2 regions of the Paraliobacillus sp. JSM ZJ581 genome follow, and region 2 is predicted to be linked to the other one. Evidence: predicted binding sites of a transcription regulator. Region 2 holds the regulator's gene; the other holds the start of a gene.
What was found. The regulator CtsR, encoded in region 2, represses protease genes until heat stress. The targets are predictions, from matches to a motif close to ATGGTCAATAAAGGTCAAACA.
Positions count from the first base shown of each region.

Region 1: ACH6CY_RS08190 (ATP-dependent Clp protease ATP-binding subunit) is a predicted target of CtsR. The motif match lies at 1,765-1,785, and genes of this name have one in related genera.

Region 1 is NZ_JBISEP010000011.1:18,178-21,791, reverse strand. Features, by position in the region: gene mbcS (acyl-CoA synthetase MbcS) at 1-1,064, shown strand, start outside; gene ACH6CY_RS08195 (hypothetical protein) at 1,150-1,545, opposite strand; gene ACH6CY_RS08190 (ATP-dependent Clp protease ATP-binding subunit) at 1,827-3,614, shown strand, end outside.
Region 2 is NZ_JBISEP010000018.1:2,563-6,176, forward strand. Features, by position in the region: gene ACH6CY_RS10420 (DegV family protein) at 1-559, shown strand, start outside; gene ACH6CY_RS10425 (MgtC/SapB family protein) at 705-1,403, shown strand; gene ACH6CY_RS10430 (CtsR family transcriptional regulator) at 1,511-1,972, shown strand; gene mcsA (protein-arginine kinase activator protein McsA) at 2,039-2,584, shown strand; gene mcsB (protein-arginine kinase McsB) at 2,584-3,614, shown strand, end outside.

The DNA.
Region 1 (3,614 bases), on a different contig from region 2:
TTGCTTTTTTGCCATACACATCTGGTACAACAGGAAATCCGAAAGGTGTTATGCATACACATGCATGGGGATACGCTCATTTAAAGACGGCTCCAGTTAATTGGTTAGCTATGGATAAGGGTGATGTTGTTTGGGCAACAGCAGCTCCAGGATGGCAAAAATGGGTTTGGAGTCCGCTCTTATCTATACTAGGATCGGGAGCGACCGGTTTTGTTTATCATGGGAAATTTGATCCTAAAAAATATTTACAACTGTTGCAAGATCAACAAATCAATGTATTATGCTGTACACCAACTGAATATCGCTTGATGGCAAAGGTGGACAATTTATCTGAATATGAACTACCATTCTTGCATAGTGCAGTATCTGCTGGTGAACCGTTAAACAGGGAAGTAATAGCTATTTTTCAGCGTTACTTCAATGTTACAGTTCGTGATGGTTATGGACAGACAGAAAGTACATTATTGTTAGGTTTTATGAAAGGAATGAAAGTGAAGCCTGGTTCAATGGGAAAACCTACACCTGGAAATGAAGTTGTATTAATTGATGAGAATGCTAATCCAGTGCCTGTTGGTACAGTCGGAGATATCGCTATTCCATTAGATACACCAGCCCTTTTCAAAGGCTATTATAAAGATGAAGAACGCTCAAAAAAAGCAAGACGTGGTGTTTACTTTGTGACAGGTGATCAAGCCGTCCTTGATGAAGAAGGGTATTTCTGGTTTGAAGGTAGAAGTGATGATATTATCGTAAGCTCTGGCTATACCATTGGCCCATTTGAAGTCGAGGACGCATTGATTAAACATGCTTCTGTAAAAGAATGCGCAGTAGTTGCTAGTCCAGATGAGATTAGAGGAAATGTAGTCAAAGCATATATCGTCTTGCAAGACAATATAAACCAAAATGACCCTTCATTAGTAAAAAAATTACAAGATCATGTAAAGCAAATGACAGCACCATATAAATATCCGAGAAAAATTGAATTCATTAATGAATTGCCAAAAACCAGCTCTGGCAAAATTCGTCGAGTAGAATTACGTCAATTTGAAAAACAGCCAGTGTAAGTATTTTGTTTAAAATAGTTAAAAAAGCTTAATATTTTTAATAGAAAAAAGCAGAGATTATAATACTGTCTCTGCTTTTTGTTGATCAATTTTTCGTTTGCGCTTTAGAAAATGATCGAATATTTTTGTGAATTTTTAGAAACTTCTCTTTACTAGTGCGCCAAGCGTTTTGTGCTAGTTGAATCGTTTCTGCTTTTTTAAATTTGTATAAAGCTAAACCAATTAATCCAAGTTGACTGATTAGTACGAGCCAAAATCCTAGTTGAAGTCCAATATAAAAGTGTGCTTCTTTTTCTTGGAATGTGTATAAAAGCCAGCCGAATACAGAAAGTGAATAAATAGATAGCTGCATCACACTAGCAACAATAATATTGGCATAGAGACGAATCAATGCATGTTCTGTTGCATAATTAATATAGTAATAGCTAACTAGAAAAGCACCTGCAAAGCTAACGGTATACAAACTATACGCTAAAATCATAATAATCTCCTCCTTGTTACTAGTATGGTAGATTCATAGCTTAATTATTCCCTAAATTTTAAAAATTAATACAATATATGCAACTTTATAATGAAATAGTAATAAACGTCATATGAACCGATAAAATTAGAATAATGAAAGCTTTAATTTTAAAAAGAAAAAGTAAAAATATATGCAAAACACTTGAAAGTCAAAAAAGGTCAGATTATAATAGAGTCAAAGGTCAAAGATAGTCAAACCAAATCTTGATTAAATTAAATTAAGTTGAGGAGGAGTTTTTTATGAAATGTCAACATTGTGGCATTCGTCCAGCTAATATTAATATAGCCCTTCGATTTAATAATCAAACACAACAAATGCATGTTTGTGAAACTTGCTTTAAAGAAATACAACAAAATGCAAAAAATCCTTCAAGTATCTTTGGTGGTCAAGGCCAAGGACAACAAGGTTTTCAAGACTTTTTTGCTGGCTCTACCTCAAATGGAGCAAAACAAAACGGTGCAGATCAGTCCGGATTATTAGATGAGCTTGGGAGTAACCTATCACATGCAGCCAAAGCAGGAATTATTGACCCAGTTATTGGTCGCGATAAAGAAGTAAAACGTGTGATGGAGACATTAAATAGAAGGAACAAAAATAACCCAGTATTAATAGGAGAACCTGGTGTAGGTAAGACTGCAATTGCAGAAGGACTTGCACTGAAGATTGCAGAAGGTAATGTGCCTTCAAAATTATTAGATAAAGAAATTTATTTACTAGATGTAGCGTCACTTGTTGCTAATACTGGTGTTCGAGGCCAATTTGAAGAGCGGATGAAGCAATTAATTTCCGAGTTGCAATCACGTAAGAATGTCATATTATTTGTAGATGAAATCCATTTGTTAGTTGGTGCTGGTACTGCCGAGAGCTCACAAATGGATGCTGGGAATATTTTAAAACCCGCGTTGGCACGTGGTGAATTACAATTAATTGGTGCAACGACATTAAAAGAATATCGCCAAATTGAAAAAGATGCAGCATTAGAACGTCGTTTCCAACCAATTATGGTGAAAGAACCAAGTATAAAAGAGGCTGTTCAAATCTTACAGGGATTACAAGAGCGTTATGAAGCGTATCACCATGTAACTTATACGAACGAAGCAATTGAAGGAGCAGTGACGTTATCAAAACGTTACTTGCAAGATCGGTTTTTACCTGATAAAGCGATTGATTTAATTGATGAAGCCGGCGCTCGTCTAAATCTTGCTCATGCTGAATCAGATAAGGAAACAATACAGAAACAATTAGATAACATTGCTAAAGAAAAACAAGAAGCAGCAGAAAAAGAAGATTATGAGCGTGCTGCTAACTTAAGACACCAAGAGTTGATGTTAGAGAAAAAATTGAATGAATCAATCGAACAAACAAAAGTATCTGTAACAGTAGAAGACATTCAACTAATTATTGAAGAAAAAACAGGCATTCCAGTACGAAAAATTCAATCCGATGAACAATCAAAAATGCAACATCTTGCTGCAAACCTAGGTGAAAAAGTAATTGGACAGGATATCGCAGTCGAAAAAGTAGCAAAGGCCGTTCGTAGAAGTCGTGCTGGATTAAAATCGAAGTATCGACCAATTGGCTCATTCCTATTTATAGGCCCAACTGGTGTTGGGAAAACAGAATTAACAAAAGCTCTAGCAGAAGAGCTATTTGGAATGAGAGATGCACTCATTCGTCTAGACATGAGTGAATACATGGAAAAGCATGCTGTGTCAAAAATAATCGGCTCACCTCCAGGATATGTTGGGCATGAAGAAGCTGGTCAGTTAACAGAAAGAGTCCGTCGTAATCCGTATAGTTTGATTTTGTTAGATGAAATTGAAAAAGCTCATCCAGATGTACAGCATATGTTTCTTCAAATTATGGAGGACGGTCATTTAACAGATAGTCATGGTAGAAAAGTGAGCTTTAAAGACACGGTAATTATTATGACAAGTAATGCTGGTAGTGGAGTGAAGAACATTACAGTTGGTTTTAATAATGATCAGAATGAAGCTGTATCTACGTTAGAATCATTAAGTGATTAC
Region 2 (3,614 bases):
AACATATCAAAGCTCTATAAGTGCGAGTGAAATGGCTGAGTTTCCGGTAGAAGTGATAGACTCCAAAATAGGTTCATATGCTTTAGGGAAAATGATAACAAATGGAGTTGAGCTGCAAGGACAGGGTAGATCCTATGATGAAATGGTCGGAATACTACGAACTTACCCATATCAAACCGAAATGTATTTGCTACCTGAGAGTTTAGAGCAATTAAAAAAGAGTGGACGGGTTAGTACAACGCAAGCAGCTTTTGCAAATTTACTCTCAATAAATTTGTTATTAACATTTGAAGATGGAAAAGTTATTGTTCACGAAAAAATACGAAGTAAAAAGAGGGCAACTCGTAAAATTTTTCAAATTGTAGAACGAGCAATTTTAGAACACAAAGTGAAAGAAATTTGTATTTTACATGCTGGTGTTAAAGAAAAAGCAGAAAGTTGGAAAAAAGAATTAGAAAAAATACACCAATCTATTCAATTTAAAGTTCAAACGCTAGTGCCAGTTGCAGGTGTGCATACGGGTTTTGGTACGATGTCTGTTTCGTGGCTGAAACCATAATAAATAAACGAAAATAGATCATCTATTAGGGTGATCTATTTTTTATAGAAAAAAGACGTTGTGAAGAGAACATTTCAGGGTAAAGGAAAGCATATATTTAAACATTGCAGTTAAAGGAGGGAACAGGCTTTTATAGCTAAAGAATATGGTTGGTATAGAGAACTGGTTTGATCCGGAATTTATAACGATGAGTACTAGAATAATTATTGCTTTACTATTATCAGGATTAATTGGTTTTGAACGTGAAGTAAATCAACATGCTGCAGGCTTTAGAACACATATATTAGTAGGAGTTAGTGCATGTTTAATGATGCTTTTATCCATCTATGGATTTACGACATATCTTTATGAATACGAGGATGCGGTTCGGTTTGATCCAGCCCGTATACCTTCCTATGTAATCAGTGGAATAGGTTTTTTAGGAGCAGGGACAATTATTGTAAATGGAATGACAGTTAAAGGATTAACAACAGCTGCATCGATATGGGCAGTGGCTGGCTTAGGATTAGTTGTTGGTGTAGGGATGTATAAAGAAGCTGTACTTACGACGATAATAATTTTATTAAGCTTAATATTTCTAAATAAATTTGAAAAGAAACTATCTAAAAATAGCTCATTTGCTTCTTTTCAAATTGTATTAGATGGTGACATGCAATTACGAGAATTGTTTTTTAAACTTGAAAAATTTCATACTGTTATCCGTAGATTAGAAATTGATCGTGATCAGGGAGATGATCAAGTTATATTGATTGAATTGGAAAAGGAGAAGGAATTAGACAAAATAGATTTTTATCAGGCTTTGTTATCCATTGACTTTGTGAAGCGAGTGAATGAAATCCAGTAAAATAAAGATAAATGTTGTGAATAATATTTGCATGAAAAAACAGGCATAGTATAATATAGATATAGTAAAAGTCAAAGTTAGTCAAAGTCAATTGAAGGAGGAGGCAAATGCGAAATATCTCTGATGTTATTGAGGCATATTTAAAACAAATTATACAAGGGAATCACCAAAAAATCGTTGAAATAAAACGAAGCGAAATAGCGAGTCAATTTGAATGCGTTCCTTCTCAAATTAATTATGTCATCAACACACGTTTTACAGTTGAACGGGGTTATCTCGTAGAAAGTAAACGTGGGGGTGGGGGATATATACGTATCACGCGAATCACAAATGATGATAAAGCTAAGCTAATCGATGAAATTATTGAAATGGTTCAGCCAAAAGTAACGCAGCAAGCATGTGTTGATATTTTAGATCGAATGTTGGAAGAAAACTTAATTACAAAGCGAGAAGAAAAAATAATGATCAGTGCATTAACCCGTGATACACTTGCATTTCCACTGCCGATTCGTGACGAAATTAGAGCCCGTATAATGGGCGCCATGCTAACAGTGTTAAAGTATGAATGAATTACTACAGTAGGAATTTATTAATGCATATTTCCAAATAAAATGTTGTTAAAGGGAGGCTGTCTGATGGAATGTGAAGAATGCCATGAACGCCCTGCAACTTTGCACTTAACAAAAGTAGTAAATGGCGAAAAAAATGAAATTCATGTTTGCGAACATTGCGCAAAAGAAAAAGGATATATAGATTATGATGAAGAAGCATACTCCATCCATAATCTATTAGCTGGATTGTTTAATTACGAAGCAACTGTTTCTAAAAGTAAGCCAGTTAACGATCAACATCAAAAAGGAATGTGTTGTCCGAAATGTGGCATGACGTATAGGCAATTCACTCAAATTGGAAAGTTTGGTTGTGCTTCATGCTATGAGACATTTGCAGATTACTTAAATCCAATATTTAGACGTGTCCATAGTGGAAATATTACCCATGATGGAAAGATTCCCAATCGACAAGGAAAGTATTTGAGAAAAAAGCAATTAATGCAAGAGTATAAATCTAAATTAAAAGACTTAATTGAGAATGAACAATTTGAAGAAGCAGCTGTTATGCGTGACAAAATTAAAGCGTTAGAGAAAAGTGCATCTAATAGTGATGAGGGTGGTGATGCGTAATGGGTTTGCAACCATTCATAAATGAAGCAATTAGCCCTTGGATGAAAGAAGAAGGACCAGATAATGATATTGTATTAAGCACAAGAATAAGGTTAGCAAGGAACTTTGAACAGTTTACTTTTCCTATCATTGCGAGGGAAGAAGAGCTAACCCCTGTCGTGAAGATAATACAAGCGCACTGTCATCACCAATCATTTGCAGACTATCAGAATTTAGAATATATCTCAATGGAAGAATTAAAGCCAATTCAAAAACGAGTATTAGTTGAAAAGCATTTAATTAGTCCAAATTTGGCGGAGAAATCTAAAAACAGTGGTGTGTTAATTTCTGATAATGAACAAGTTTCTGTGATGATCAATGAAGAAGATCATATTCGTATGCAACTGTATTTTCCTGGTTTGCAATTAGAAAAAGCATTAGAGAGTGCTTTTGCATTTGATGATTGGCTAGAAGAAAAAGTTGATTATGCATACGATGAACATAGAGGTTATTTGACAAGCTGTCCGACGAATGTAGGAACTGGTATGAGGGCTTCCGTCATGATGCACCTTCCTGCATTAACATTAACGCAAAAGCTGAGTAAGATGCTTCCGGCAATTAATCAATTAGGATTAGTAGTAAGAGGGATTTATGGAGAAGGAAGTGAAGCGGTCGGTAATATCTTTCAGATTTCCAATCAAGTAACTCTTGGTCGATCTGAAGCGGACATTATCGATAACCTCTTAAGTGTTGTGAAGAAATTAATTGAACAAGAACAATTTGCAAGACAGTTACTTGTTGAAAAATCTGAATTGCGGTTAGAAAATCGTATTTTTCGATCGTATGGCACGTTAAAATATAGTCGAATTATTGAGTCGACAGAGGCGGCAACCTGTCTATCTGATTTGCGGTTAGGGATCGATGTTGGTTATATTAATCATTTGTCTAAATCGATCTTAAATGAATTAATGATTTTAACTCAACCGGGTTTTTTACAACACTATGCGAAAGAGGCATTATCGGCAAATCAGAGAGACATTAGAAGAGCTTC